Jeotgalibacillus aurantiacus: one gene and its partners. The protein of the gene in region 2 interacts with the protein of the main gene of each other region in a pairwise test. Links are inferred from orthologs where the notes say so. Each region holds a gene or a part of one and is shown on either strand. Other genes may lie near its edges.

Region 1 (11,664 bases), on a different replicon or contig from region 2:
CAATATAAGCAATCCGCTCATGTCCCATGCCGAGTAAAAACTCTGTTGCATCCAATCCGGCCTTGAAATTATCGTTATCAACGTGTGTAATCGCCTCAACGAAATTATACGGCTTTCCAATCATGACAAATGGAAAGTTCCGCTCGCGCAAATACTGCAAAATCCTGTCTTCCACCTTTGAATAAAGAAGGACAATTCCATCAACACGACCACCCTGAACCATCTGCACAACCCCGTTGTATATATCCTCTTCACTTTGTCCGGTCACAAGCTGGAGAGCGTATTGCCTTTCATGCGCTCCTTCACTTAACCCCCGGAGTACGGTAGGGAAAAATGGATTTTGAAAAAAGACGTCAGATGATCCAGGGGTAACAAGACCAATAACCTGTGTTGACTGATTTGCCAGGCTTCTTGCAATAAAATTCGGATGATAACCCAAAGTATTCATTGCTTCTCTTACTTTTTCTTTCGTCCGCTCACTAATTCTCGGGTTATTGGCTATCACACGGGAAACAGTTGACGGAGCGACGTTTGCCGCTTTGGCAACATCTTTTATCGTAACGGACAATACACTCACCCCCTATATGTTGACGCTTACACAAAAATCAGTACTGTCTGTCAGCAGAGATCAAGTCCTCACACTCTGCTGACAGACAATTTATGATGCCATGCTTTCTTTCTTTTTACCCTTTTTTCTCATGAAAATAAATAATCCGATAAAGAAAATCCAAACGGCTGCAATGGCTGCAACAAACCAGTAATTGATCCCTGTTTCATCCGCGACAACATATATTTCTGCCACTTCACGGTCCAGCGTAATCCTGAACTGATCATTTTCAGCCCGCACGAGATCTCCACCAAGAAGTCCGCGCAATTCACTTGAATCCTGATAATCAGCTGTTGCAAGATCCACAGATTGCGTTTCACTCGTATTATTGATAGCGATGACCGTCGTCTCATCCTCATACTCTCTCTCATAGACAAGCATACCGTTATCGTTATAAAGCACTTCAAGTGTTCCACGCGTCAGTGATGGAAGCTGCTGTCTCAGTTCTCCAAGATTCCCGATATACTCCTGCAGCTCTTCATCCACATTCAGATCCATCAGTCTGCGGTTATCCGGATCCTCCCCGCCGTCCAGCGCGATTTCAGATCCGTAATAAATAATCGGGATGCCCGGTACTGTATACATAAAGGCCGTTGCCATTTCCCATCTCGTGCCTGGGAACATGTTATTTTCAGAGGCAAGTCTTGTAAAACGTGTCATATCATGATTATCAATAAACGTTCCCATTACATAAGGATCGTTAAAAAACTGCTGATTGTAGTCCCAATAATTGAACAATCTTGACGTATTCTGATCTGTATTCTGGAAGACTGTTCTCATCTGTTCAGCCAAAGGGAAATCAACAAAACCGTCAATCCCGGTGTCAGCGTACTCAGCGATTTTTCTTATGTCTGTATCATAGACTTCCCCTATTAAGTAGAAGTCGTCCTTCACAGATTTTACTTCCTGTGAAAATTCAGTCCAGAATTCAGCCGGAACGTGCTTAACTGTATCAAGTCTGTATCCGTCTATGTTTGTTTCTTCAATCCACCATTTAGCGGCGTCAAATAAGTATTCCCTGACTTCCTGATTTTCAGTATTTAAATCAGGAAGACCGTAAATCCATCCGTTCTCAAGCTGCTCAGGATCATTATTATCTCTGATTGGCTGTTCTGGGTGGTACCAGTCCTCACGCTCAGGATCATTCACCCATTCATGAGTTGGTGCAGTATGATTGACGACAAAATCAAGAATCACTTTAATATCCCGTTCATGCGCCTCATCTACAAGCTGCTTAAACTCTTCAACGGTCCCAAAATGTTCTTCTGTCTCGTAAAAATCCTCGATCCAATAGCCGTGATAACCCATCTCCTGATTTTCGAAAATCGGTGTCAGCCAGATGGCAGTAAAGCCCATGTCCTTAATGTAATCGAGTTCGTTGATAATCCCCTGGAAATCACCGCCATGGTAAGCTCGCGGGTCCTGCGTGTTGACTGTGATATCATTCGACGAATCTCCATTGTTAAAACGATCCACCATCAAAAAATAAATTGTTTCATCCTGCCATTTTCTCTCTTCCTTTTCAACAGCGTCAGCCTGACCTGAAAAAACGCTATTAAAAAGGAGGATAGTGATGAGAAAAAGAGCGCTTCCGACTCTTCTCACCTCTTCCCCTCCTCCTTTATATGGGTATATTCCATTTAACATCGTAAGCTTTCGATCTGCTGTATTCAGAGTGGCAAATCAGACAAACGGTTTAACCTTTTGTTCCACCGGCTGTCAGTCCTGAAATCAGGTAACGCTGGGAGAACAGATAAACGAGTGCGATTGGAACAGCAATCAGAATCGAACCTGCTGCAAATCGCGTAAAGTTATTGTCAAACTGATTGCTGATAAAGTTGAACAGCCCAAGTGCCAGCGTAAAGTTTTCAGGATCCCTGAGAATAATTCGCGGCAGCAGGAAGTCAACGAACGGCGCCATAAAGTTAAACAGCGCTACTACTCCTAAAATCGGTTTCGCAAGCGGCAGCATAATTTTGAAGAATACGCCTAAGTGACCTGCTCCATCAATTCTTGCAGCTTCATCTAGCTCCTTAGGTATTGTATCAAAATAACCTTTTACGAGCCAAGCATTAAACGGTATCTGACCTCCGATATAAATAAGTGTCAGACCCACCAGTGAATCAAGAAGGTTGACCATATTTAATAGAAGGTAGATGGCAACCATCGCCATTAAAGCCGGGAACATTTGCAGTAACAGGAATGCATACAGTCCGTATTTACGCCCTGTGAATTTGTAGCGGGAAAAAGCGTAGGCTACAAATGACGTAATCACAACTGAGAAAAAGGCATTGGCAATCGCAACAATGACGCTGTTTTTATACCATGTCAGGTAATCACTTGATGGATCCGTAAACAGCCATTTATAGTGAACGAGTGACCAGTTTTCAGGAATCAGCTGTGCAGAATAAAGACTTGTACCCGGGTTCAGTGACATACCAACTGTCCAAAGAAGAGGATAGCCGATTACAACAGCCATAAAAGCTAAAAATAGATAAATGAGCGTGACTTCCAGTGTAGACTTAGCTTTTTTGCTCATTAAATATTCCCCTCCTCTTTAAATGAACGTGTTTTTCTGAATTGATAGAACGCAAATCCTGTAACAATCAGTCCGAGAATCAGCGTAATTGCTGCAGCCATACTGTATTGGTTTAATTCAAATGTTAAGTCGTAAACCCATGAAATCAGGATATCGGTACCGCCCGCGTTTTGACCACGCACAGCAGGTCCACCTTCATTAAACAGGTAAATAATATTAAAGTTATTGAAGTTCCCAGCATACTGCATGATCAGTAATGGAGCTGTTGCATACAGTACGTGTGGAAGTGTGATGTTTCTGAATTTCTGGAACCGGCTTGCTCCGTCCACATCCGCTGCTTCGTACCAGTCCTTTGAAATACTCTGAAGAATACCGGTAAACAAAGCAAAGACAAATGGGAATCCAAGCCATGTCTGTATCATAATTAATGCAATGCGTGTCCAGAATGGATCCTGAAGCCACGGGATCGCAAGGTCAAACATTGCGAGAATATCCGTATTTATCGCACCGAAACGATCGTTAAACATCGCTGCAAATACAAGGATCGTTACGAATGCAGGAACTGCCCAAGGAAGAATTAAAATCGTACGGATTGTCCGCTTAAATTTAATACGCGGATCATTTACAAGTAAAGCCAGAAATAAACCTAAAGCGATTTGCAGAGTCGTTGCAACGACTGTCCAGACAATCGTCCAGGTAAATACACTGATAAATGTATCCTGCCAGATATTATTTCCTGCTCCGCCTGTCTCAAAGAACAGACGTGCAAAGTTATCAAAGCCAATCCAGCTTAACAGGCTACGTGGTGGCTGGTTGTATTGTGTGTAATCTGTAAATGCCAGTGCAATTGTAAACATCAGTGGCAAAATAACGATAAAAGCAAGCATCACAAGCCCTGGTGTTACGAAGAAATACGGGAATCCTACATCCCATACATTACGTGCTGCTTCTTTAAATGTTGGTGTTTTTTCCCCGTTACGCAGACGGACTGCATCTCTCTTAGCATCCTTTACATTCGCTACGTAAAGAATAATAAAGAAGGCTATAAGAATCACAGAAATCAAACCATAGATTAATAGAAAAACAGAGTTATCAACACCCTCAAGTGTACCGAGTGTTCTCAGCCCCCAGATACCAGTATTAAGAAATCTCCCAAGCGTCAGGATAAAGGAAACTTCGAGGATAATGAAGAGTATTCCCTTAACGTATCTGCGGTTGTACAACTGGCCTAAGCCGGCAAGAAGAATGGATAAAATGACAGCTAGTCTGGGGTTATGTGAAGTTTTAGCTGTCGAGTTAGCAGTTGACATGTCATCGCCTCCCTAGCGAGCGTTCAGAGAACAATATCTCTATAAAGTGAGTGGATAGAAGGAGGGAATCCTTCTATCCACCATCGTCATGAATGTGAAATTACTGTTGTGCAGCAGCGATATTATCCTGAATCTGCTGTACAGCTTCATCTAATACTTCCTGTACATCATCACCTTGTGCGATGAACAGAAGTGCGTTATTAATTGGCTCCCAAACCTGCTGCATTTCTGGAGCAGATGGCATTGGCGTTCCGAACTGGATCTGCTCAGCAAATGGAGCGATCAGTTCGTTAGAAGTTACAGCTTCACCTTCAAGTGCTGCCTGGTTAGCTGGAAGCTCCCCTGCATTCTCGAAGTAGAAAGTTGAATTTTCTTCGTTTGTAAGCCAGATCGCAAGGTCAGTTGCAGCATCTTTGTTTTCTGAGTACTCAGAAACCATCCATGATTTTACCCCTACAAATGAAGTTGCGTTGTTTCCGTCAACCGTTGGAAGGATTGCTGTTCCAAGGCTGTCACCAAGTGCTTCAGAGTAAGCAGGGATGTTCCATGGTCCAGTGATTGCAACGCCGACTTTACCATCAGAGAATAGACCGTTCATGATGTCAGGGTTGATTTCAACCGGGATATATCCATTTTCGTACCAAGACTGGATAAGCTCTCCTCCAGCTACAGCACCTTCGTTGTTAAGACCGATATCCGTTACATCATAAGATCCACCTTCGTTGTTGAATACATATGCGCCGTTAGCGCCGAAGAATGGATATGAGAAATAGAAGTTTGCAGCTTCCATTAGGAAACCGTAAGTTTCAGATGCCTGGTCTGTCTGCTCTTCAGCAATTGCCATCAGATCATCCATTGTTGCAGGTGCTTCAGGTACAAGGTCTTTGTTGTAGAATGTTGCATACGTTTCAACTACTAGAGGAGCTCCATAAGTTTCTCCATCATAAGTGATTGCTTCGATTGCAGTTTCTGAATAGTCACCTTCTGCTTCACCAAGATCGATTGGTGCAGCAAGTCCTTGAAGAACGATGTTTCCGATTCTGTCATGCGGCTGGAAGAATAGATCCGGACCGTTACCTGCAGGACCGTCAAGGTTAAGCGCTTCCACCTGATCCAGCATGTTCATTGGCGTTGTTTCAATTGCAATTCCTGTTTCTTCTGTGTAACGAGCGAATAATTCATCAAGCGCAGCTTTTTGCTCTTCGCTGTCGTTTACCCATACTTTTAGTGATTCCGGCTGCTCAGAAGTTGCTTCTTCTCCATCTCCGGATGCGTTTGAGTCCCCATCGCCTGAACCTGATGTTTCTTCACGTTCAGGTGCACAAGCTGCCAGTACGCCGATTAAAAGCAGTACCATGGCAAAAATCGAAATATACTTTTTCAACATTGACCCCTCCTAAAGGTTGTTTTTTCTTGAGCTTGTACAAACGTTTGCACACTATCTCTAAAAAAAGAGCGATTAAAAATATAACCGCTTACATTTATATTGTGAAAACGATTGCACAACCTACTTTTATTATAATCAAGTTTTTTCATATTACAATAGATAAAATGCATTTTTTTAATTTTTGTTATTTTCCCATCAAGAGTTGCCAACAGTCATTGACTTTAATTCTTCTTTCGAATAAGGTTGTAAGCAATTATTCTATTAACACCGCAGTCCGTCTTATCTCTATTACATAAATACCGGACTGTAACAATGAAGGAGTTGTGCTTACATGATTAAATCCGGAATCCACCACCGGGCAGACCGGTCACAGGCATATGCCGTTTCATCTGAAGAACTGCATATTAAAATTAAAACAGCCAGAAATGATATTACTTCTGTCTCTCTTGTCCTCGGAGACCCTTACGACTGGACAGATGGTACATGGAACTTCCAGAACGAACCGATGGAATTTGCAGGTTCTGATCAAGTATACGACTACTGGGAAGCGTCTATTAAGCCCGAGTATAGAAGACTTCGCTACGGCTTCAAGCTGACGGATAAAAAAGAAAGCGCCTTCCTGGGGGAAAAAGGATTTCATCCGGAACCACCTGAGGATATTGGTGAGTACTTCTGCTTCCCATACATTAATAAGGCGGACTTGTTTCAGGCACCTGATTGGGTAAAAGATACGGTCTGGTATCAAATTTTCCCGGAACGATTCGGTAACGGTGATCCTTCACTTGACCTTCCCGGTACAATGCCATGGGGAAGTCAGGACCCTGAAAGAGATTCTTTATTCGGGGGAGATCTTCAGGGCGTTATTGACCATCTCGACTACCTGCAGGATTTAGGAATCTCAGGGATTTATTTCACACCTATTTTTAAAGCTACTTCAAATCATAAATATGATACAATTGATTATTTTGAAATTGACGAGCAGTTTGGATCAAAAGAAACGTTTAAACTGCTCATTGAAGAATGTAAAAAACGCGGTATCCGTGTCATGCTTGACGCTGTATTCAATCACAGCGGATTCTTCTTCCCTCCGTTTCAGGACGTGCTGGAAAAAGGTGAACAATCGCGTTATAAGGACTGGTTTCATCTGTGGGAATTCCCGGTTCAGACTGATCCCGTACCGAACTACGACACATTTGCTTTTACCCACATGATGCCAAAACTGAACACCGAGCATCCTGAAGTGAAAAACTATCTGCTCGAGGCGGGCCGCTACTGGGCTCGTGAATTTGATATTGATGGCTGGCGCCTTGATGTAGCCAACGAAGTCGATCAGGCTTTCTGGAGAGAATTCCGTGCAGAAGTTAAGAAAATCAATCCTGATCTCTATATTCTCGGTGAGATCTGGCACGATTCAATCCCATGGTTAAAAGGCGATCAGTTTGATGCGGTGATGAATTATCCGTTTACAACAAACATCCTTCAGCTTTTTGCCAAACAGGAAATCAGCGTGGAAGAGTTTGTTGATAATATGACAAAGGTTCAGCAAATGTATCCTTCACCGGTAAATGAAGTAACCTTTAACTTAATCGGCAGTCATGATACACCAAGGATCTTAACAGAGTGCGGAGAAGATAAAGAAAAACTGAAGCAGATTTTTACCGTCCTCCTCACTTATTACGGCACCCCATGTATTTATTATGGTGATGAAATCGGCTTAACAGGCGGACAGGACCCGGGCTGCCGGAAATGTATGGAGTGGGATGCTGAGAAACAGGACACTGAGCTTTTCGAAACTGTAAAGAAGCTTATCACGCTGCGTAAAGAAGAACCACTGCTTGCCAACCGTGGAGATTTCAGCTTTTTCCCGTCTGATGTGAGCACCAAATCACTCGTTTATAAGCGTTCAGGTGACGGTGAAACCATCATTGTAGCGATCAATACGAGCAGTAAAAAGGACAGCTTTAAGCTCCCTTACACGATCGGAAAACAGCAGGTAACTAACCTGTTGACCGGTGACCCACATAAATGGAAGAAAGGGAAAATAAAATTAAAGGCAAACGATATACTGATTCTTAAAATTCATTCATAAACAGATGCCTTTTAAATTGAGGGTGTGACAACTCCTAAACGGATTTGGTCCACCCTCTTTTTCCTGCGTTACGATTATTGCCAGACAGTTGAGAACAACCGTCAGGAAAGGAGCCTCAAACACCATGAGTAAACAGGCTAAAAAAATGACTCTCTTTGCACTTACCTGGCCTATTTTTATAGAAATTTCCCTGCACATGCTGATGGGAAATGCAGACACGCTCATGCTAAGCCAGTATTCGGATGACAGTGTAGCAGCAGTTGGGGTAGCAAACCAGATACTTTCATTAATCATTGTCATGTTCGGATTTGTTGCTACAGGAACGTCTATACTCGTCGCTCAGTACCTTGGAGCTAAAAAAGACAGAAGCGCTGCAGAAATTGTGGTGATTTCAATCGTGGCGAACCTCATCTTCGGACTTGCGCTGAGTTTGGCCATTGTTATCCTGGATCAGCAATTATTAAGACTGCTCGACATTCCGGCTGAACTGCTTCCAGAGGCGACTGTCTACCTTCAGATTGTCGGTGGATTATCATTTATACAATCGGTCATCATGACAATCGGTGCGATTTTAAGAAGCTACAGTTTTACAAAAGATGCGATGTACGTAACGCTCGGAATGAACATCCTGAATGTTGCAGGTAACTACCTCGTGATTTTCGGTCCTTTCGGCTTTCCAGTACTTGGTGTTGAAGGTGTAGCCTATTCAACCGCGATCAGCCGGGTCATTGGATTATGTGCTGTTTTCTATCTTTTACTGAGAAGAACAAAGTACAGTCTTCCATTCAGACAGTTATTCTCTCTTCCTGCCGGACATTTAAAAAACCTTCTTAAGATCGGAATTCCATCTGCAGGAGAACACTTATCTTACAACGCTTCACAGCTTGTCATCACCGCATTTATTGCAGCGATGGGGACTGAAGCACTGACGACAAAAGTGTATACACAGAACCTGATGATGTTTATTTTCCTTTTTGCCGTAGCCATTGGTCAGGGCAGCCAGATCCTGATCGGACATATGGTTGGGGCAGGTAAATTCGAAGAAGCTTATAAAAGATGTATCAAAAGTCTGAGACTGGCTATATTAATTTCTCTGCTCATGGCCGTGATTTTTGCTATTTTCTCCAGAAATCTTCTTGGGATCTTCACATCAAATGAAGATATTTTAGCGCTCGGATCCATCTTGATCTTCCTGACCATCATTCTTGAACCGGGAAGAAGCTTTAATCTCGTTGTCATCAATGCACTGAGAGCTGCAGGAGACGTAAAATTCCCTGTATATATCGGCATTTTATCCATGTGGGGAATTGCTGTTTTCTTTGCTTATCTGCTTGGTGTTTTTTTCGGGCTCGGTCTCATAGGAATCTGGATCGCCTTTTCTCTTGATGAGTGGATTCGGGGGATCATTATGCTGAAACGATGGAAAAAACGAGGCTGGATGGAAAAAAGTTTTGTTAAACCTGCTTAATATTCTGAAAATAATAATGCGCTTACATGGTTGCAATGGAAGGATTCGTGACACGCGAATCCTTTTTCTTATGTTATAAAACCTAACATGATAATCGTTTTTTTCTAAAAAACACTTGCATTCTGTTAGTTTTCTGAATATTATTATATCTATAAGTTATCAAATGTTAGAAAACCTAACATAAGGAGTGGTCAATGTGAAGAAGATTGAAGCAATCGTTCGACCTGAAGTGTTTCAGGAGCTCCGTGAAAAACTCGTTCATATCGGAATAGGAGGCCTGACCGTATTTGAAGCAGCAGGCTGCGGGAACCAGAAAGGCAAGCGTGGAGCATTCAGAGGAACTTCCTATGAGCTTCCCCTCGTTTCCCGGATAAAGGTTGAAATGGTAACAGAAGAACACCGTGTAGACGAAATTGTTGATGCGATCCTGGAAGCCTGCGGAACCGGCCAGGTGGGAGACGGGAAAATCTTTATCTCTCCTATCGAAGAAGTCATCAGAATTCGCAGTGGCGAAAGAGGAAAGCAGGCTGTTTTATAAACAGACTAATTTTGGAGGTGCTTCACAATGAAGAAGAAAATATTATCTGTAACAGCAATTGGGAGTTTGTTTACAACAAGCGCATTTGCTGCGCCTGTCACAGCTGAAAGTGTCCAGCTGTCATTAGATACGATGTGGGTTATGATTGCAGCAATTTTAGTATTTTTTATGCACGCAGGGTTTGCCATGGTGGAATCAGGTTTCACCCGGGCTAAAAACACACTGAATATCCTCATGAAAAATATTTTGACAATCTCTATTGGTTCCGTCCTTTACTTTTTAGTCGGTTATGGCATTATGTTCGGAAATTCAAACGGATTTTTCGGCACAAGCGGCTTCGCCCTATCTGGTGTTGAAGACGTAGGGTTCTTCTTATTCCAGGCCGTGTTCGCAGCTACCTGTGCAACGATCATTTCCGGTGCCGTTGCTGAGCGCATGAAGCTGAGCAGCTACCTGATCCTTACCGTATTAATGACTGGTGCCATCTATCCTGTAGTCGGTCACTGGGTATGGGGTGGCGGCTGGATCTCCGAGCTTGGATTCGTAGACTTCGCTGGTTCAACGGTGGTTCACTTAACCGGAGCAGTTGGTGCACTGTTTGCCGTCCTGTTTCTCGGTTCACGTATTGGAAAATATGAAGGCAAAAAAGTTAATGCGATTCCGGGACACAGCATTCCATTAGGTGCGCTTGGGGTTTTCATTCTTTGGTTCGGATGGTTTGGATTCAACGGAGGAAGTTCTCTTGCAGCTGACCCGACACTGGTTCCGATTGTCATTTCCACAACTCTTTTATCTGCTTCTGCCGGTGTAATTTCTTCAGCATTGTATTCACGTATCCGCTTTAAAAAGATTGACCCTTCAATCACTTTGAACGGAGCACTTGGAGGCCTTGTAGGGATCACTGCAGGCACGGCGAATGTTTCACTTGTTGGCGCAATCGTGATCGGTCTGATTGCAGGGGTCATCCTTGTAGAAGGAATCCGTTTCATCGACGTTGTTCTGCGTGCTGATGATCCAGTTGGAGCAGTAGCGGTTCACGGAATCTGCGGGATCTGGGGAACACTCGCTGTTGGATTATTCGACACAGCAAACGGACTGTTTTATGGTGGTGGCGCTGGATTGCTTGGTGTTCAGGCAATCGGTGTAGGTGCTGTCATCCTCTGGACCGGTCTTGCAGTAAGTGCTGTCGTATTCGCCATGAAATCACTTGGCGGAATCCGCGTTACCCGTGAAGAAGAGCTTGCAGGTCTTGACTACTCTGAGCACGGTTCAAACGCTTACGAGTTTAAAGAGTCTCTGATGTCATCAAGCTCTCCACAGACTGCTAACGCAACAGGTAACCTTGTTGAGCGTCTCAACCAGCTTGGCACAACCGTTAAACAGCCCGAAACTAGAAAAACAGTATAACTATAAAAGCAGAATGTGCGGGGGCACATTCTGCTTTTTGCTGTTTTGGATTAACATTTCATCAGTTTTATAAACAATGTGAAAGGTATCCAAATGATCCCGGACCGGCTCATTTTAGAAGCCCAAATAAAATACCTCAGCACCTAAGCGCTGAGGTATTTTTACCTGCCTTAATAACCTATGATGATAGCAACCTGTCCTTCTCTCTCGAAGACACATAGTTTTTAACCGTAAACACATTATACTCATTTTTCCGTATTTCATCGAGAATCGCACGATACAATACAGCAGCTCCTTTTACAGGTGGCCTGCTGTAAAC
Region 2 (11,667 bases):
CACTATCGGGGCCGCTCTGGCCAGCTGGGGAATCTACGAATGGAATACGAATAAGAAACTGAAGGCCAAGTCACGTAAACCTGCAGCGATCTTAAGCGTAGGTCTCGTGATGGCCTTAACCGGATGTGTGATAACCGTATCAAACCCTGACGAACAAATCGCTACAGACACTCAAGAGGCTGAAAGTGCAGAGGTAGCAGCAGAAGCTGAAGAAGCTGAACGTGTTGCTGCGGAAGCAAAAGAGGCTGAAGAAAAGGCTGCGGCTGAACAGGAAGCAAAAGAAAAAGCCGATGCTGAAGCAAAGAAAAAAGCGGAGGAAGAAGCCGCAGCCAAGAAACAGGCTGAAGAAGAGGCTGTCGCAATAGCAGCAAAGGAAAAAGCTGAAGAGGAAGCAGCCAAAAAGAAAGCCGAAGAAGAATCTCTTGCAAAAAAGAAGGCTGAGGAAGAAGCCGCTGCACTAGCACTGGCTGAAGAAGAAGCTGCTGCTCAAGAGGCAGCTGAGGCTGAAGCTGCCGCTGCATCCGCGCCGCCAGCACAAGAAGCGGAGTTTTTTGATAACTGCACACACTTGAGAACTGTCTATCCAGGTGGGGTAGCTGCTGATCACCCTGCTTATCAAGATAAGATGGATCGCGATAATGATGGATGGGCTTGTGAAAATTAAAAACGTATAAATTTCTGGAGGATAGTAATGCTTCAAATCATTCAATCAATTGTAGATATTATTTTTAAATCCATACCTTTTCTTTTAGGTGTTTTCATCCCTTTTATTTTTATACTTTTGAAATCAAAAAAAGCAGAAAGAGCAATACAATCACCCTTTGTTCAATTTACTTATAACCTTTTTGCTTTTATTGGAATATTCATTATTTTCCCATTGACTTTAGTACCTTGGTCTATTGAATGGAATATTCCAACTAGAGAATTTAATGCTTATGTAGGCAATACTATCCTGGTGTTTATCATGGGCGTGATTCTGTTGCTTTTCGTTTTTATGTTAATTATTACTTATATCCAAAACACCACTCGAGTTGATTTTTGGGTAAAGAATTATACAAATAACAGAAAGATATACTTAATAATAATTTTCATTTTAAACATTTTAGGAGTTGTAATATTCTCAGTTTTCTTAGCGTCTGTCATTGACCAAATAGTCAGAATTGAAGACAAACAAATAATTATAAGTGAAAACCACTCTGAGGCGTCTGAGGCGATAGCTCAATTAATTATAATTTTGTTTGTATTTCTCCCTCTCTTCCTTTTTTATTTTAACTATTTTTTAAAGGAAATTAAAACTGATGTTATTTCAACCATCAAATTGGAGAATGGAGATATTTATGAAAACGTAGTTATCTCACATAAATCCTTTTCTAATACTATTGTTGCTACGCCATTCAACGATCCAAAAGTTTTTGAAAGTTTAATAATTCCTTTCAATAAAGTTAACTCTATTATATCTGTAGAACACAGATATGACGCTGATAAAAATGTAGGAATATGGAAGTTGAGTTCTTTGTCAAAAAAACTCTCCAGAACCAAACCTGATCAGAAAATTGGGGTATAGCAATTTTTTTAATGAATGGTTTTATAAAAATTAAAAGAATTAGGAGAAATAAAATGTTAAGAGAATTAAAGATAAAAAAGTTCAGAAAATTCATAAATCAAACTATTAATATATCGCCTGGTCTTACTTTAATTTCTGGTGGTAATGGATTAGGAAAATCAACTTTATTAGGTATAATTGCAAATGGTTCCGGGACAAAAGAGTTTAAAACGTTAAATAATAAAGATTTCCATCCCGAATTTAATAACTACTTCATTTTATCCAAAGATGAGCATAAGGATTCTAGAAAAAATGATGATTATTACGAAGTAACTTTAAAATACCACTATAAAGCACATGAAGTTTATAAAAGAGTAAGGACTTCGCATCCCAATGGTCCGAAATTAAAATTAGTACCAAGAACTGTGAACTCTGAAGGCATTCAAAATGATAAGATTGGAGAAGAAGTTTTTAAAAACACTGGAATAAAGGGATCTGAAAGAATGCCAATACCCACATATTACGTAAGCACTAGCAGGCTTTTCCCTTTTGGAGAATCTAAATCTCTGCATAATCACTTAGTTAAAATAACTGGCAGAAAATATATAAGTGATCAATTTACTATTACTAAAAAGTATATAGAAATGTATAACAAAGTGCTTCCGCGTTCAATTGATGAGGAGACTGACGAATTATACGAAACACCAAAACCGAAAATTAATTATACCGGGATATATTTAAAACCTAAATCGTCAAGTATACTCACACAATCGATTGGACAAGAAAGTTTGAGTGGGATTATTAATGCATTACTGTCGTTTCATAATATTTCTACTGAGCCCAACTATATAGGTGGCATATTATGTATAGATGAACTTGATGTTTCCTTACATCCTGACGCACAATTACGACTTTTAAAATTATTAAAAGAGCAGTCAAAAGAACTTAAACTCCAAATTATATTTACTAGCCATTCCCTAACTGTAATTCAGGAGATGCTTAGATTGAAACAAAAGGATTCGGAAAATCACATGGTATATTATTTTAGAAATAATAACAGACCTTTTTTTAGAGAAGAAGACTCTTATCAATCTATAAAAGCAGACTTATTTTCAGAAATACATTATTCCATGCCAAAAGTTAAAGTCTATCTAGAGGATGAAGAAGCAAAGTTTGCACTAGAGCAAATAATGAATATTTATTATGAGGGTAAAAATGAGAGTAATCTTTTAAATAATTGTGAATTAATTGCTTCTCAAATTAACTGTACTACATTACTTGATTTACCGAATAAAGATAGCTACTTCAAAGATACCATTATTGTTCTAGATGGAGACGCGAGATATAAGAAAAAACCATCTCTCAAAGAATTTTTAACTAATGATCCAAAGGGCTATAATTCAATTCAAAACTACCCAAGAAATGTTCTTTTTTTGCCTGGCGACTTTAGTCCTGAAGAAAATGTTTTTAGAATTCTGTATGAGTTGTTATTAAATGAAGATAAGCATCATGATTTTTGGTATTCTGTGGAACATAACACGTCTTTGGGTAATTATTATCCTCAAATGCTCTTAAATGAACTTGAAAACATGATCTCACAGCAAAAACTTGACAGAGAAAATCTAAAGAAATGGTTTCAATCTCACGAATCTTTTTTTGACCAATCAGGTATATATAAGTATTATTACAAAGCAGTTCTTGAAAATGATAATATTACCACACTTGCAGAATCATTTATAAAGCTTGTAACAAATAAACTTGCAGCCCTAAAAAGTAAAGGTTTTTAGTAAAGGAAGAAACAGATAACACTAGAAGCAGGTGATAAAATGCCGAGAGCTACATTAACCCCACTAAGATATCCTGGTGGTAAAGACAAAACTTACAACTATGTAAAACATCTCATTAGAGAAAATAATCTAACAAGCTATATAGAGCCGTTCGCAGGAGGAGCCGCAGTTGCAATAAGGTTGCTTTTAAACGAGGATGTTCAAAAAATATATATAAATGACTTTGATCGCAGTATTTATTGTTTTTGGAAAGTAATTGTTAGTCATCCAGAAAAGTTAATTGACAAAATTATTGAAACCCCTATATCTATGAAAGAATGGGATTTACAGAAAAAAATACAATCTAACAAAGAAAATGAAAGTGAATTAGATGTGGCATTTTCTACCCTTTTTCTAAACAGGACTAATAGAGCTGGAATAATTAAAGCTGGCGTTATTGGTGGCAAAGAACAAAAGGGTGCTTATAAAATGGATTGTAGATTTAATAAAGAGAAAATTATTAAAAGAATAGAGTTGATTGCGTCAAAAGCTGACAGAATTGAGGTACATAATTATGACGCGATTGAATTCATTGAGGAAGTTATTAAAAATACTCGGAACTCATTAACTTTTTTTGACCCTCCATACTACGATAAAGGTCCAGATTTATATACAAATTTCTACGATCATAATGATCACGTAGAATTAGCCAAAGTAATCAAAGGAAAAATGAGAAATCGTTATTGGATATTAACATACGATATTGCTGATAAAATTGAGAAGTTGTACTCCAGACATTATTACGAAAAATATTATTTAAATTATTCTATTGCAGAACCTACTCGAGGCCAAGAGTTTATGTTTTTTTCAAAAAAAATTAAGCCTGGTAATTTGAGAGAACATCTCCAAACAGTTTGAACTTCCATTTTTGGAAGTTTTCTTTTATCCCAAAAAGGAACATACGTTCTATAAAAAAGAGGATATTCCCTTGAAATTAGGCACTTCATGCTGCAAAACTCTTTAAACATTTAAAGGATACATTAATCGATCACGCCTCGTTATCAAAATCATTAATCGAAGCTAAATAATCTCTAATTCTTTTTATTTCTAACAGCAGACCTGTTAAAATTTCATGCTCTTCTGAAGCTACTTCCTTTGATTCAGCTGTTAAAAAACTGCTGTAGTGATAATGTAAATCAACATTAAGATCAATATAATCTTTGTCTACATCTTCTATTGCCTCAAACATATAAGACACGGTTTTTGATGTGTTTAAGTAATCATTTTTTTCCATAGCATAATTCTCTAGTTCAGTTTGAAAGGTTTTAGATTCAATGATCTTGCTTTGTTTATCTAAATCCGATTCCAGCTCATCTATAACCAATTCAATACCTAAAAGCAGATTAAATATCTCGAGCTCTCGCTTTTCAGATTGACTGTAAGCTTCAAAAGCTAAAGCTAATGAAAGCACGATTGCTAGAGAGACTGAGATTAACATTACAACGCGTTGTTTCATATCATTCACATCCCTACTGAAAAGTAAATTACAGCTTGAATTTTGAAAATCAACTTTATCCCAGTAAAATAATATCATATATTTCCATAAAAATACCTAAAACAGTTATTTTCAGCACAAAAAAAACTCCCCCTCACAAAGTGAGAGAGAGTTCTTCTGTGTATGGATGACCTTACATCATTCCACCCATACCACCCATATCAGGCATGCCACCGCCAGTGTTTTCTTCCGGGATGTCTGCGACTACGGCTTCAGTCGTCAGGAACATCGCCGCTACTGATGCAGCGTTTTGAAGGGCTGAGCGTGTTACTTTTGTTGGGTCTACGATGCCGGATTCGATCATGTTGACCCATTCGCCGTTGGCTGCGTTGAAGCCTACGCCTACTTCTTCTTTCTTGAGGCGGTCGACGATGATGGAGCCTTCTAAGCCTGCGTTGTGTGCGATTTGGCGGATTGGCTCTTCAAGTGCGCGAAGCACGATGTTGATACCTGTTGCCACGTCGCCTTCTGCTTCAACAGAGGCTACTTTGTTGTATACGTTCACGAGTGCTGTACCACCACCGGATACGATTCCTTCTTCTACGGCTGCACGCGTTGAGTTGAGGGCGTCTTCGATGCGCAGTTTGCGCTCTTTCAGTTCTGTTTCTGTTGCTGCTCCGACTTTGATGACTGCTACGCCGCCAGCAAGTTTTGCAAGGCGCTCCTGCAGTTTTTCTTTGTCGAAGTCAGATGTTGTTTCTTCGATTTGTGCACGGATCTGAGCTACGCGGCCGCCGATTTTTTCAGCGTCTCCTGCACCTTCAACAACTGTTGTGTTTTCTTTTGTAACCACAACTTTAGCAGCACGGCCAAGCTGGGAGATGTTCGCTGACTTCAGATCAAGTCCAAGATCTTCAGTGATCACTTCTCCGCCTGTTAGTACAGCTAAGTCTTCTAGCATTGCTTTACGACGGTCACCAAAGCCTGGTGCTTTTACAGCAACGGCATTGAATGTTCCGCGAAGCTTGTTCACAACAAGTGTTGCAAGTGCTTCACCTTCTACGTCTTCAGCAACGATTAGAAGTGGCTTGTTCTGCTGAACAACCTGCTCAAGAACTGGAAGAACTTCCTGGATGTTGCCGATCTTCTTGTCTGTGATCAGGATGTACGGGTTATCAAGCACCGCTTCCATTTTGTCAGAGTCTGTGACCATGTATGGAGATGCATATCCGCGGTCGAACTGCATGCCTTCTACTACATCAAGCTCTGTCGTGAAGCCTTTTGATTCTTCGATTGTGATAACGCCGTCGTTTCCAACGCGCTCCATCGCTTCAGCAATCAGCTGGCCGACTTCTTCGTCAGCAGCAGAGATTGCCGCAACCTGTGCGATCGACTCTTTGCCTTCGATTGGTTTAGAGATGGCTTTCAGTTCTTCAAGCGCTGTTTGAACCGCTTTTTCGATCCCTTTACGTACGCCAACCGGATTTGCTCCAGCAGTCACGTTTTTCAGACCTTCACGAATCATTGCCTGTGCAAGAACCGTTGCAGTTGTTGTACCGTCACCGGCGATTTCGTTTGTCTTGCTTGCTACTTCAGCGACAAGCTTTGCACCCATGTTTTCAAATGCATCTTCAAGCTCGATTTCTTTTGCGATTGTTACGCCGTCATTTGTGATTAATGGTGAACCGAATTTCTTTTCAAGAACGACGTTGCGTCCTTTTGGTCCAAGCGTTACCTTTACCGCGTTTGCAAGCTGATCCACACCACGTAGCATGGAGCGGCGTGCTTCTTCACTGAACTTAATTTCTTTAGCCATTTATAAGTACCTCCTAAAATAATTTGGTATCTTTGATGAAAATGACGTCCTGATCGAAGGACTTTGTTTTATAAAAGTAAGTAAGTTAACATTAGTTAACGACTGCTAAAATGTCGCTCTCGCGAAGGATTAAGTATTCAGTACCCTGGTATTTCACTTCTGTTCCAGCGTATTTCGAGAAGATAATGCGGTCATCAACAGAAACCTCAAGCTCTACACGCTCGCCGTTCTCAAGCACACGGCCTGTTCCGACTGCCACAACTTTCCCTTCCTGCGGCTTTTCTTTCGCACTGTCCGGGAGTACAATCCCGCTTGATGTTTTTTCCTCAGACTCTACCAACTCAATAACTACGCGATCACCTAATGGTTTTAACAAGTGAAACAACCTCCTTGAATGATGTTCTTTCGTTTATTAGCACTCTTTTTATCTGAGTGCTAACACAAGTATTAGTGTAAATAATTCTGTTTTCTTTTGCAAGAGAAAAACATGTGATTTTTATAAATTTTGTATTACATTTTGGTGCGGGCGGATTGGTGGCGGATTGTATGCAGAACAGTACAATTCCTGCCTGAAACGATACATAAACTTTTTGAAACAGGACAATTAAGTCTGCTAACGATACAATAACAGGTCGGCGGAAGTGGAACGATACAATTCCTGTTTGAAACAGTACATAAAAAATCCAGAACAATACATTTAATTTTTGAAACGATTGAATTACGACCCCGATCGATACATTTTCTCCAGCAGCTTAGTTTCCCCCAACCTTTTCTTCCATGAAGATACCCTCCTTCATGGTTGATCGGAGTGGAAGGCGGCGACTCCTGCGGCTCACCGCGCGCCACGGAAAGCGTCCGCCTGGAACGGAGATCCATCTTTCATTTGTGAAACAAGTGAATTACTTCCCCCATCAGTACAATTCCCCAGCACGCCTCCCCGCTCCCCATTTTCACAAAACGATCATGAAATCCTTCATCATAAAGCGATTAAGTTTGAAGGCACCCGCTTTTATTAGTAGAATTAACACTACAGAACGAATAAAGGAGTATGCTTGTGAATCGCACCTTTTTGATCATTTTAATTACGTATGTTGCGATGCAGCTGTCATCGTTTGTGGTGGTTCCGGTTGCGCTTCTCGTCGGGCGTTCAGTCAGCAGCGCGGAGCCGACCGTTTTGCTGAACCTTGTGTCAGGCTACTGGATTTTCCTCAGCTTCATGATTGGGCTGCTTGTGATTCTGTTTGTGCTGAACCGCAATAAAGGCGTGCTGGATCTGCCGGGCGAAAAAGCAGGTCCTGCGATGATTGCGATCTGGTCGTTCATCGGGATCTTCCTGGCCTTCTTCAGCCAGATGATCGCAGTAGGCATTGAGTATCTGATCGGGATTGAGCCGGGCTCTGATAATACAGCCCAGCTGATCGATCTGCTTTCTTATGTACCTCTTGCAGCCGTGGCGATTGCGATCTTCGGACCTATTCTTGAGGAAATCGTATTCCGCGGCGTCATCTTTGGATGGTTCTACCGCAAATACAACTTCTTCATATCAGGCTTGATCAGTGCACTGATCTTTGCGGTGATTCATTTTGACTTCACCCACATCCTAATCTATGCAGCAATGGGCTACGCATTTGCATTTTTGTATGCATTTACAAAAAAAATTATCGTGCCGATTATTGCGCATATGGCCATCAACACATTCGTCGTCATGACGCAGTTCTTCTTTGCCGATGAAATCCAGCGGATCGTGGAGCTGAATGAAGCATTTGCCTTAGTCTGGCGCGCTGTACTGGGAGGGATTTTATAAATGAGGTCTCCTCTTGGACACGGAGTCTTTTATCTGATCCTCGGATTCTTCTTCGTTTTCTTCGCCATCAACAGCGTAAACGAAAACGGCTGGGGCGTCTGGGCATACATCTTCGTCGCCTTTGCCACCTATGACATCGGCGCCGGAATCCGCCTGATCGGACTCCACCTGAAAATCAAAAAGCATATGAATGAAAAAAAGTAGCGGACTGAGGTTCGCTACTTTTTCTTATGGAGAGTGTATTAACAATTCTATCGTGCCTAACGACAAATTAAACAGGCCTATCAACAGAAACGCGGGCTCTTACAACAAACCAACAACCCCTATCAACATTTCAGCCGACGCCAGCACGCCTAATAACGTAAACTCCCTGGCTAACGACAGAAACTTTACGGCTAGTGACAGAAATGTCCACCCAATCAACATAAAACCACCGCACCAGCTCTGGCTTAATCCATCGAGATCAAAAGACAGTTACCTTCAATTCACATCCCTCAAGAAAATGTATCAACAATTCCAGCGTGCCTAACGACAAATTAAGCAGGCCTATCAACAGAAACACTCCCCATTACAACAAACCAACAAGCCCTTTTGACAATTCAACCGACACCAGCACGCCTAATAACGTAAACTCCCTGGCTAACGACAGAAACTTTACGGCTAGTGACAGAAATGTCCACCCGATCAACATAAAACCACCGCACCAGCTCTGGCTTAATGCATCCAGATAAAAAGCCAGTTACCTTCAATTCACTTCCCTCAAGAAAATGTATCAACAATTCCAGCGTGCCTATCAACAAATCAAGCAGTCCTATCAACAGAAACACGATCCCTTACAACAAACTAACAAGCCCTATCAACATTTCAGCCGACGCCAGCACCACTAACAACAGAAACGCCACGGCTAGTAACAGAAACACACCAGCTAACGACAAAAAACCAACCGCTAACAACATAACAGCTCCCCAGCCGAACCACCCCCCACAAAAAGAAAAACAGCGAAGATCATTCCCCGCTGTTTTCACGCGCTGCAAGCTCTTTGTCAATCCGCTCGCGGCGTTCTTGTTCTTCTATTTCGCGCTGGATGGCTTCTGCCTTTTGCGCTTTGTTGTAGCCGATTCTCGCAATCCACAGGCTGATTTCATACAGCAACAATAACGGTACGGTCACGAGCATATGTGAGAAAATATCCGGCGGCGTAATGAAGGCTGCAATGACGAGCAGCACGAAGTACGCGTATTTACGGATTTTTCCGAGAAACATCGGTGTGACGATGCCGAGTCTTGTGATAAATAGCATGACAACCGGCAGCTGGAACAGGAATCCGAAGGGGATTGTCATTTGGAATAGGAATTGAAAGAATTCATTGATCCCGATGACCTGTTCAATTTCAAGGTTATTCGAAAGGTTCGTCATAAAGCTGATGACGAACGGAAATAAAATAAAGTAGGCAAACGCCAGTCCTGATAAAAACAGGAAGACGGATGCGGGTATATAACTGAGTGTCACGCGCCGCTCCCGCTCGTGGAGACCGGGGCTGACAAACGACCAGAGCTGATATAAGATGACGGGCGATGTCAGGATCAACGCAGAGAACATGATGATCTGGAAGTAGATCATGACAGGGTCCGTTGGCCGGAATGCGTTAAGGGTCATTTTTTGTGCTTCATCAGAGGACTGAAGAAACTTCATCAGCGGCTCTGCGATAAAGAAGCCTCCGACCATTGCAAAGACAAAGAAAACGACTACAATGATGAGTCGTTTTCTTATTTCATTTATATGCTCATGGACGGTCATATCTTTTTCATTCATATGGCCACCATCCCAAAAAAATTATTGCTTCTTATCTTCTTTCTTTACATCATCGTCGTCATCGGCAAGACCTTTAGTTGCGTCTTTGAATTCACGAAGGGTGCTGCCCGCAGCTTTTCCGAGTTCCGGAAGCTTCTTAGGGCCAAAAATGAGCAACGCAACGATCGCGATTACGGCAAGGCTGATTCCACCTGGTAGCATGATGCATGCACCTCCTCTTTCTATCTTCCATCATAAAACAAATTGCGGCATTTGGCTATTCCAATATGTCCTCTAATTGTGACGTTTCTACGTCATCTGTGCCATAATTTTTCAGGAAATAAATGAGTGACTGAAGCTCCACCGCAAGATCAATATGGTGAATCCGTAAATCCTCCGGCACCGTCAGTCTTGCCGGGGTAAAATTCAGGATTCCCTTAATCTTCAGGTTCACCAGACGGTCGGTGATACCCTGTGCCGGACCTGCTGGCACTGTCAGAATCGCCACTTCAATGTCACTGTCCTGAACTCTTTCCTCAAGCTCGTCCATGGCATATACCGGTACTTCTCCGATTGATGTGCCCGCTTTTTTCGGGTCTGCATCAAACGCCATTTCAATCTTTGTATTATTGTTTTTCAGGAAATTATAATGTAAAAATGCCGTTCCAAGATTTCCGACACCAATCAGCACGACCTTTGTCGTCTCGTCCTGATCAAGCGTTTTACGGAAAAAGGATAACAGGTAATCGACGTTATAGCCGTACCCTTTTTTGCCGAGTGCACCGAAATACGAAAAATCTCTGCGGATTGTTGCAGAATCAACTTTGACCGCATCGCTCAATTCCTTCGATGACACACGCTGTTTTCCTGATGAATGCAGGTTTTTTAAAAACCGGTAGTATAGCGGCAGCCGTTTGGCTGTGGCCTGAGGAATCTTCATCTGTTCCTGACTCATGCCTCTTCTCCCCCTAAATCCAACGATCACCTTTTCTGGCTCTATTCAGCCTGTGAACGCTTCCAAATCATTATATTTCAACAATCCTTTTTCTGGACAAGCAAACTTCTTCCTTTGTTATCATACACCAACAGGGTACACTCTTGCAAAGTATGCAAACTTTTTCACAAATCCCCTGTATTGCTTATGCCTTCCCCGTTGCGATACACTTAAGAGGATAAAAATAGAGGTGAACCATTGATGATTTTACTGCAGGTGAACGGTCTCTCCAAGTCCTTCGGGGCTGAGGAGATTCTGTCTAATATAAAACTCGAGGTCCAGACTAAGGACCGCATCGCCCTCGTTGGCCGTAACGGCGCGGGGAAATCTACGCTTTTAAAAATGATCGCCGGACAGCTTTCGTATGATTCCGGTGATATTAATAAACCGAAGGAAGTCACGATCGGCTACCTTGAACAGCACTCAGGACTTGAATCTGAGCTTTCCATCTGGGATGA
Region 3 (5,382 bases), on a different replicon or contig from region 2:
TGAGATTTCGATGTCGGGATCGTTGTATTACGCTCAATCAGAACGGTAGATACACCACCCATTGTTTCGATACCAAGTGATAATGGTGTTACGTCAAGAAGTACAACGTCTTTTACATCACCAGTCAGTACGCCACCCTGGATCGCAGCACCCATTGCTACTACTTCATCCGGGTTAACACCTTTAGACGGCTCTTTACCTGTTTCTTTCTTGATCGCTTCCTGAACAGCAGGAATACGTGTCGATCCACCAACAAGGATGATTTTATCAATCTCAGAAGCTGAAAGACCTGCATCTTTAATCGCTTGACGAGTTGGTCCCATTGTACGCTCTACAAGTCCTGAAGAGAGCTCTTCAAACTTTGCACGTGTCAGGTTCAGTTCAAGGTGAAGAGGTCCAGCTTCCCCTGCTGTGATAAATGGCAGTGAAATCTGAGTGGATGTCACACCTGAAAGGTCTTTTTTCGCTTTTTCAGCAGCATCTTTTAAGCGCTGAAGAGCCATTTTATCTTTAGAAAGGTCAATACCGTTGTCTTTTTTGAATTCTGCTACAAGGTGGTCGATGATGACCTGGTCAAAGTCATCTCCTCCAAGACGGTTGTCACCTGCTGTTGAGCGCACTTCGAATACGCCATCGCCTAGTTCAAGAATCGATACGTCAAATGTACCGCCACCTAGGTCGTATACAAGAATTGTCTGATCTTCTTCCATCTTATCAAGACCGTAAGCAAGTGCTGCAGCTGTCGGCTCGTTGATGATACGCTCAACTTCAAGACCTGCAATCTTTCCTGCATCCTTTGTTGCCTGACGCTCGGCATCGTTGAAGTAAGCTGGTACGGTGATCACCGCTTTTGTTACTTCTTCACCAAGATAGCTTTCAGCATATGATTTTAAGTACTGAAGGATCATTGCGGAAATCTCCTGAGGAGAATATTCCTTACCTTCTGCTTCTACCTTATGAGCTGTACCCATGTGGCGCTTAACAGACATAATTGTGTTCGGGTTCGTAATCGCCTGACGCTTCGCTACTTCCCCAACCTGTTTTTCACCATTTTTAAACGATACAACAGATGGTGATGTGCGGTTACCTTCCGGATTGGCAATTACTTTAGGCTCTCCGCCTTCAAGAACGGCCACACATGAATTCGTTGTTCCCAAGTCAATTCCGATAATTTTACTCATTCCAAATCAGCCTCCTGTTTCAAGTCTTTTCGTTATTCGTTCACTTTTACCATTGAAGGACGAATGACACGATCCTTAAGTTTATATCCCTTTTGAAGTTCTTCAGTAATGATGTTGGATGCGACTCCTTCTTCGGAAGACTGCATGACAGCCTGGTGAAGGTTAGGGTCAAATTCCTGTCCAACAGACTCAATGACTTCTACCCCTTCCTGTTTCAGGGCTTCTAACAGACTCGCATGAACCATTTTCATCCCTTTCAGAAGAGATTCTGATTCATCATTTGTCACTTCTATGTTAAGCGCGCGTTCAAAGTTGTCGAGTGCAGGAAGAATTCCTGTCACAACATTTTGAGCACGGTATTTTTGAAGGGTTTCATTTTCTTTTTGAATACGGCGGCGATAGTTATCAAAATCAGCACGCAGACGCAGATAGCGGTTTTCAGCTTCCTCAGCCTTTTCCTGCCAGTTCTCTTCTGCAGCATCCTGTGTACCTTCTTCGCCTTCTGCTTCAGATTTCACTTCCGCTTCGACCGCCTCAGTTTCAGGCTTTGTCTCTTCAGCAGTTTCCGTGAATTCCTGACTGTTTTCTTTTTCAGACACACTCATTCACCTCCTTGAAATACGGTAGTGGTTTTCCCTGTTCACAAACAGCTAAACCACATAATGAACTGCCGGTAATCAGGTTTTGATACCCGGCAGTTTTTTATATAACGGATTGCGGGGGGATTTTTCTCCCGAATCTATATAACGGATTTAATCCTGTTCCGTTTCATAAAATTTTGATAAAGCCTTTGAAAGATCCATACTCAGCACGTTCAACAGACTGATCACCCTTGCATATTCCATTCTTTTCGGACCAAGAATGGCTAATGCTCCACTTTGTCCGCCTATGACTGGGAACGTTGCAGTAATAAGCGAAATGTCGCTGAGCGCTTTATCGTTGTTTTCAGTACCAATTTTCACCTGAATACCCGACCCTGAATTATTTTTAATAATCGGATAGAGAGAGTCCTCTTTTTCAATCACATCCATAAACATACGCAGCTTATCAATATTGCTGAATTCCGGCTGGTTCATCATATTCATTTTGCCGCCAAAAAACAGTTTGTCATGAACGGGAATGTTCAGGATTTCTGCGATCGCTTCGATCATCAGGTCATAGTTGGCAATGTGCCGCTTAATAAACAGCGCAACCTCTTTATACATCTTATCCTGAAGTTCCACTAACGGCGTTCCGGTCAGACGGTCATTTAACACACGCACCATCTGTTCAATGTCATCCGGATTCAGTCCTGAAGGGATGGAGAACCTCCTGCTTTCAACATGGCCAGTGTCCGTTACGATGATGGCAATCGCACTTTCACGCGTGATCGGCACAATCTGAACATTTTTCACCCTGTTTTCCTGCAGCTCGGGTCCGAGCACAACGGACGTATAACTGGTCAGTTCTGAAAGAATTTCAGCTGAACGCTGTACGATATTTTCCATCTCCATAATCCGGTCCGCAAAAATCGACTGGATTTGAGACATATCTTTTTTCCTCAGTGCATGAGGAGCTAAAAGATGATCTACATAAAACCGGTATCCTTTTTCAGAAGGCACTCTTCCTGATGAAGTATGTGTTTTCTCTATCAGTCCCATTTCCTCGAGGTCCGACATTTCATTGCGGATCGTGGCTGAACTGAAAGGGATTTCCTCCTTTTTGGACAGGCTTCTCGAGCCTACCGGCTGGGCAGAACGAATGAAATCATCAATAATCACTTGAAGAATAAGTAATTGTCGATCTGTTAACATGTTTCATCACCCCTGTTAGCACTCCTTAATTTCGAGTGCTAAATCTAACATTAAGTTATCAAATGATGATTTCACTGTCAACGAGTTCGCATTAATTTATCCCAAGAAAAGCCTGAAAAACTTCATTGCCTAAAAAGCGCCCTTCCTTTGTGAGCTTCAGCCGGTTTTGATCGAACTCTAAAAGATGTCTTTTTGTCATTTCCTGAATCGGCCCGCTGAATACCTGATCCATTTCTTTTCCGTATTTCTGAAGAAAAGTGTCACCTGACACGCCTTCTGACATTCTTAGTCCGAGAAATAGTTCCTCTTCCATTTTCTCATCGAGCGTGACTAGAGCTGAGTGTAAAACCGGCTCATTGCCCTCTTCCACTGATTGAATATATTTGTTCACAGGGCCGATATTCGAGTAGCGGACGCCATCAATGTATCCGTGAGCACCTGCTCCAAGGCCTAAGTAGGATTCATTTTTCCAGTACACTTTATTGTGTTCACTTTCAAACCCCGGAAGTGCAAAATTACTGATTTCATATTGACTACGACCGGCTGCCTCCATCTGTTTCATCAACAGCTCATACATCGCCGCCTCAGCATCCTCACCAGGCAGCGGCAGCTTCCCTTTTCTCATCAGGTTATAAAAAACCGTTTTAGGTTCAACAATTAATGAATAACCGGAATAATGCGGCAAATCCAGCTCAATGGCTTTTTTTAAGGTGTCTTCAAAATCCTCGAGTGTCTGATCCGGGAGAGCGTAGATCAAATCCACACTCAGGTTTGTGATCCCGGCCTTCTGAGCGTCCTCAATGGACCTGTAAACATCAGACGAGCGGTGACCCCTGCCGATTCTCTCAAGCAGCCGGTCGTTAAATGACTGCACACCAAAGCTCAATCGGTTAACACCATGATTTTTAAGCACCTGAATTTTATCCGGTGTTAAATCACCTGGATTGGCCTCAAACGTATATTCTGCTCCTTCTTCGAGCTGAAAATGACGGCTGATCCCTTCACATAGCTGTTCAAGCTGAGCGGCTGTCAGGGCAGTCGGTGTCCCTCCACCGACAAACACTGTTTTCACCCGGTGTCCCTCGTTCGTTTTCATGGAGAATTCACGGATCAGCATATCAATGTATTTTTCAACGGGCTGACCTTTCATAAATACCTTATTGAAATCACAGTAATGACAGATGTGATGACAAAATGGAATGTGAATATAAATTGACGAGCTCATAATCATTCCTCTTTTCACGCAAAAAGGGGATGAGCGCTGATCTCGCAGCCTCTTTTCCCCTTCTTTTTTATAATGGGCTTATTTTTCCCCTTCATCCATCTGAAGGACCGCCATAAATGCTTCTTATGGTAATGGTAGTACGGAGTGTATCTTAATGTATTCTATTGTATTTAGCAATTAAGACAGATCAAGGGTGTATCTGTTCAATTAGTATCTTATCATCATTTTTTATATTTTTGTTTATCTCAATGTATTTTATTAAAACGGTGGCACTAGGGTGGAAAACTTATTTAATGGAGGGAATATAAATGAATACATTAGAGCAGTTAAAGCATTCATATAGAAGAAAATTAGAATCCTATAAGAGATGGCTTGAGAAAAATCCGGATTCTTCAATTCATTATGAGGTTACAGCACAAATCGAATTGATAGAAGAGCTTTTAATTGATTTGGATCAGGTCCAATCATTGGAATGATTGTAGGTTTTGGTGGAGACGGTGGGAGTCTGCACTATAAATATCAGATATGATGATTTTTCATCATAAGCGTTGATATAGCTGAATTTCGTAATTGTACAAATTTACAAATAAACATATCTGATGATTATTCTGTGACCACGTTGTGACCACGAACCAAGTTTTGAAACCAATTACCCTCTATTCATGTATACTATTGGTAATTACATATTTAGGGGGTATTCTATGCTTATACTTTTGATCGGACTTGTGTTCTTATTGTTTTTACTCTTAATTGCAGCAGTTATTCTACTTGCATTTAAGAGAACACGAAAAGCCGGAGTGATATCTACATCTATAACCGCTCCATTATTTTTAGTTGTATTGGGAGTTACGATTTTTTATGGTGCTCAACCTGCAACTGAGGATTATGTAGCTCGTGCAAATTCTTATTCTTATAGTGAGTTTTTAAATGGGGAAGTAGAAGAAAATGAATCTGTACGAATCCGCGGAGAGGTTCTTTCATTAAATGGTCAAGATGTATCTAAGGGTGAAGAATTCATTTTAATTACTGATAATAATGAGCACTACTTGGTACATCATTCAGCTACTGATACCGATTGGGTTAATAATGAATCTAATACTGAAGTGTATGGAAACTTTAAAGGAATTTCTGATGATGGTGAAACACCAGTGATCGAAGCACTAATCATAGAATAAAAAATCCC

The links.
Region 1: the proteins of groL (region 2) and H7968_RS08825 interact in binary tests that used the Escherichia coli proteins (3 or more experiments, as listed by UniProt). The link is inferred for Jeotgalibacillus aurantiacus from one-to-one orthologs.
Region 3: the proteins of groL (region 2) and grpE interact in binary tests that used the Escherichia coli proteins (3 or more experiments, as listed by UniProt). The link is inferred for Jeotgalibacillus aurantiacus from one-to-one orthologs.

The regions. Positions count from the first base shown.
Region 1 is NZ_JACNMS010000002.1:813,685-825,348, forward strand. Bases 3,699-6,594 are described here. They hold H7968_RS08825 (sugar ABC transporter substrate-binding protein), read right to left. Parts: upstream 5,841-6,594; coding sequence 4,557-5,840; downstream 3,699-4,556. Other genes in these bases: H7968_RS08820 (carbohydrate ABC transporter permease), read right to left, coding at 3,699-4,456; H7968_RS08830 (glycoside hydrolase family 13 protein), read left to right, coding at 6,175-6,594. In the rest of the region: H7968_RS08805 (LacI family DNA-binding transcriptional regulator), read right to left, coding at 1-568; H7968_RS08810 (alpha-amylase family glycosyl hydrolase), read right to left, coding at 659-2,212; H7968_RS08815 (sugar ABC transporter permease), read right to left, coding at 2,304-3,146; more of H7968_RS08820, read right to left, coding at 3,146-3,698; more of H7968_RS08830, read left to right, coding at 6,595-7,932; H7968_RS08835 (MATE family efflux transporter), read left to right, coding at 8,057-9,400; H7968_RS08840 (P-II family nitrogen regulator), read left to right, coding at 9,597-9,938; H7968_RS08845 (ammonium transporter), read left to right, coding at 9,966-11,345; H7968_RS08850 (phytoene/squalene synthase family protein), read right to left, coding at 11,524-11,664. UniProt on the Escherichia coli protein: Part of the ABC transporter complex MalEFGK involved in maltose/maltodextrin import. Binds maltose and higher maltodextrins such as maltotriose.
Region 2 is NZ_JACNMS010000006.1:7,450-19,116, reverse strand. What follows is about bases 4,310-7,208. They hold groL (chaperonin GroEL), read right to left. Parts: upstream 6,621-7,208; coding sequence 4,998-6,620; downstream 4,310-4,997. Other genes in these bases: groES (co-chaperone GroES), read right to left, coding at 6,712-6,996; H7968_RS15455 (hypothetical protein), read right to left, coding at 4,358-4,825. Also shown: H7968_RS15475 (excalibur calcium-binding domain-containing protein), read left to right, coding at 1-664; H7968_RS15470 (hypothetical protein), read left to right, coding at 692-1,564; H7968_RS15465 (AAA family ATPase), read left to right, coding at 1,618-3,330; H7968_RS15460 (DNA adenine methylase), read left to right, coding at 3,370-4,227; H7968_RS15440 (CPBP family intramembrane glutamic endopeptidase), read left to right, coding at 7,675-8,424; H7968_RS15435 (YdiK family protein), read left to right, coding at 8,425-8,628; twin-arginine translocase subunit TatC, read right to left, coding at 9,430-10,236; H7968_RS15425 (twin-arginine translocase TatA/TatE family subunit), read right to left, coding at 10,258-10,437; H7968_RS15420 (redox-sensing transcriptional repressor Rex), read right to left, coding at 10,493-11,170; H7968_RS15415 (ABC-F family ATP-binding cassette domain-containing protein), read left to right, coding at 11,411-11,667.
Region 3 is NZ_JACNMS010000002.1:647-6,028, reverse strand. The notes cover bases 1-2,801. They hold grpE (nucleotide exchange factor GrpE), read right to left. Parts: upstream 1,787-2,801; coding sequence 1,214-1,786; downstream 1-1,213. Other genes in these bases: hrcA (heat-inducible transcriptional repressor HrcA), read right to left, coding at 1,934-2,801; dnaK (molecular chaperone DnaK), read right to left, coding at 1-1,181. Outside these bases: more of hrcA, read right to left, coding at 2,802-2,974; radical SAM family heme chaperone HemW, read right to left, coding at 3,066-4,199; H7968_RS04730 (hypothetical protein), read left to right, coding at 4,508-4,675; H7968_RS04725 (hypothetical protein), read left to right, coding at 4,901-5,374. UniProt on the Escherichia coli protein: Participates actively in the response to hyperosmotic and heat shock by preventing the aggregation of stress-denatured proteins, in association with DnaK and GrpE. It is the nucleotide exchange factor for DnaK and may function as a thermosensor.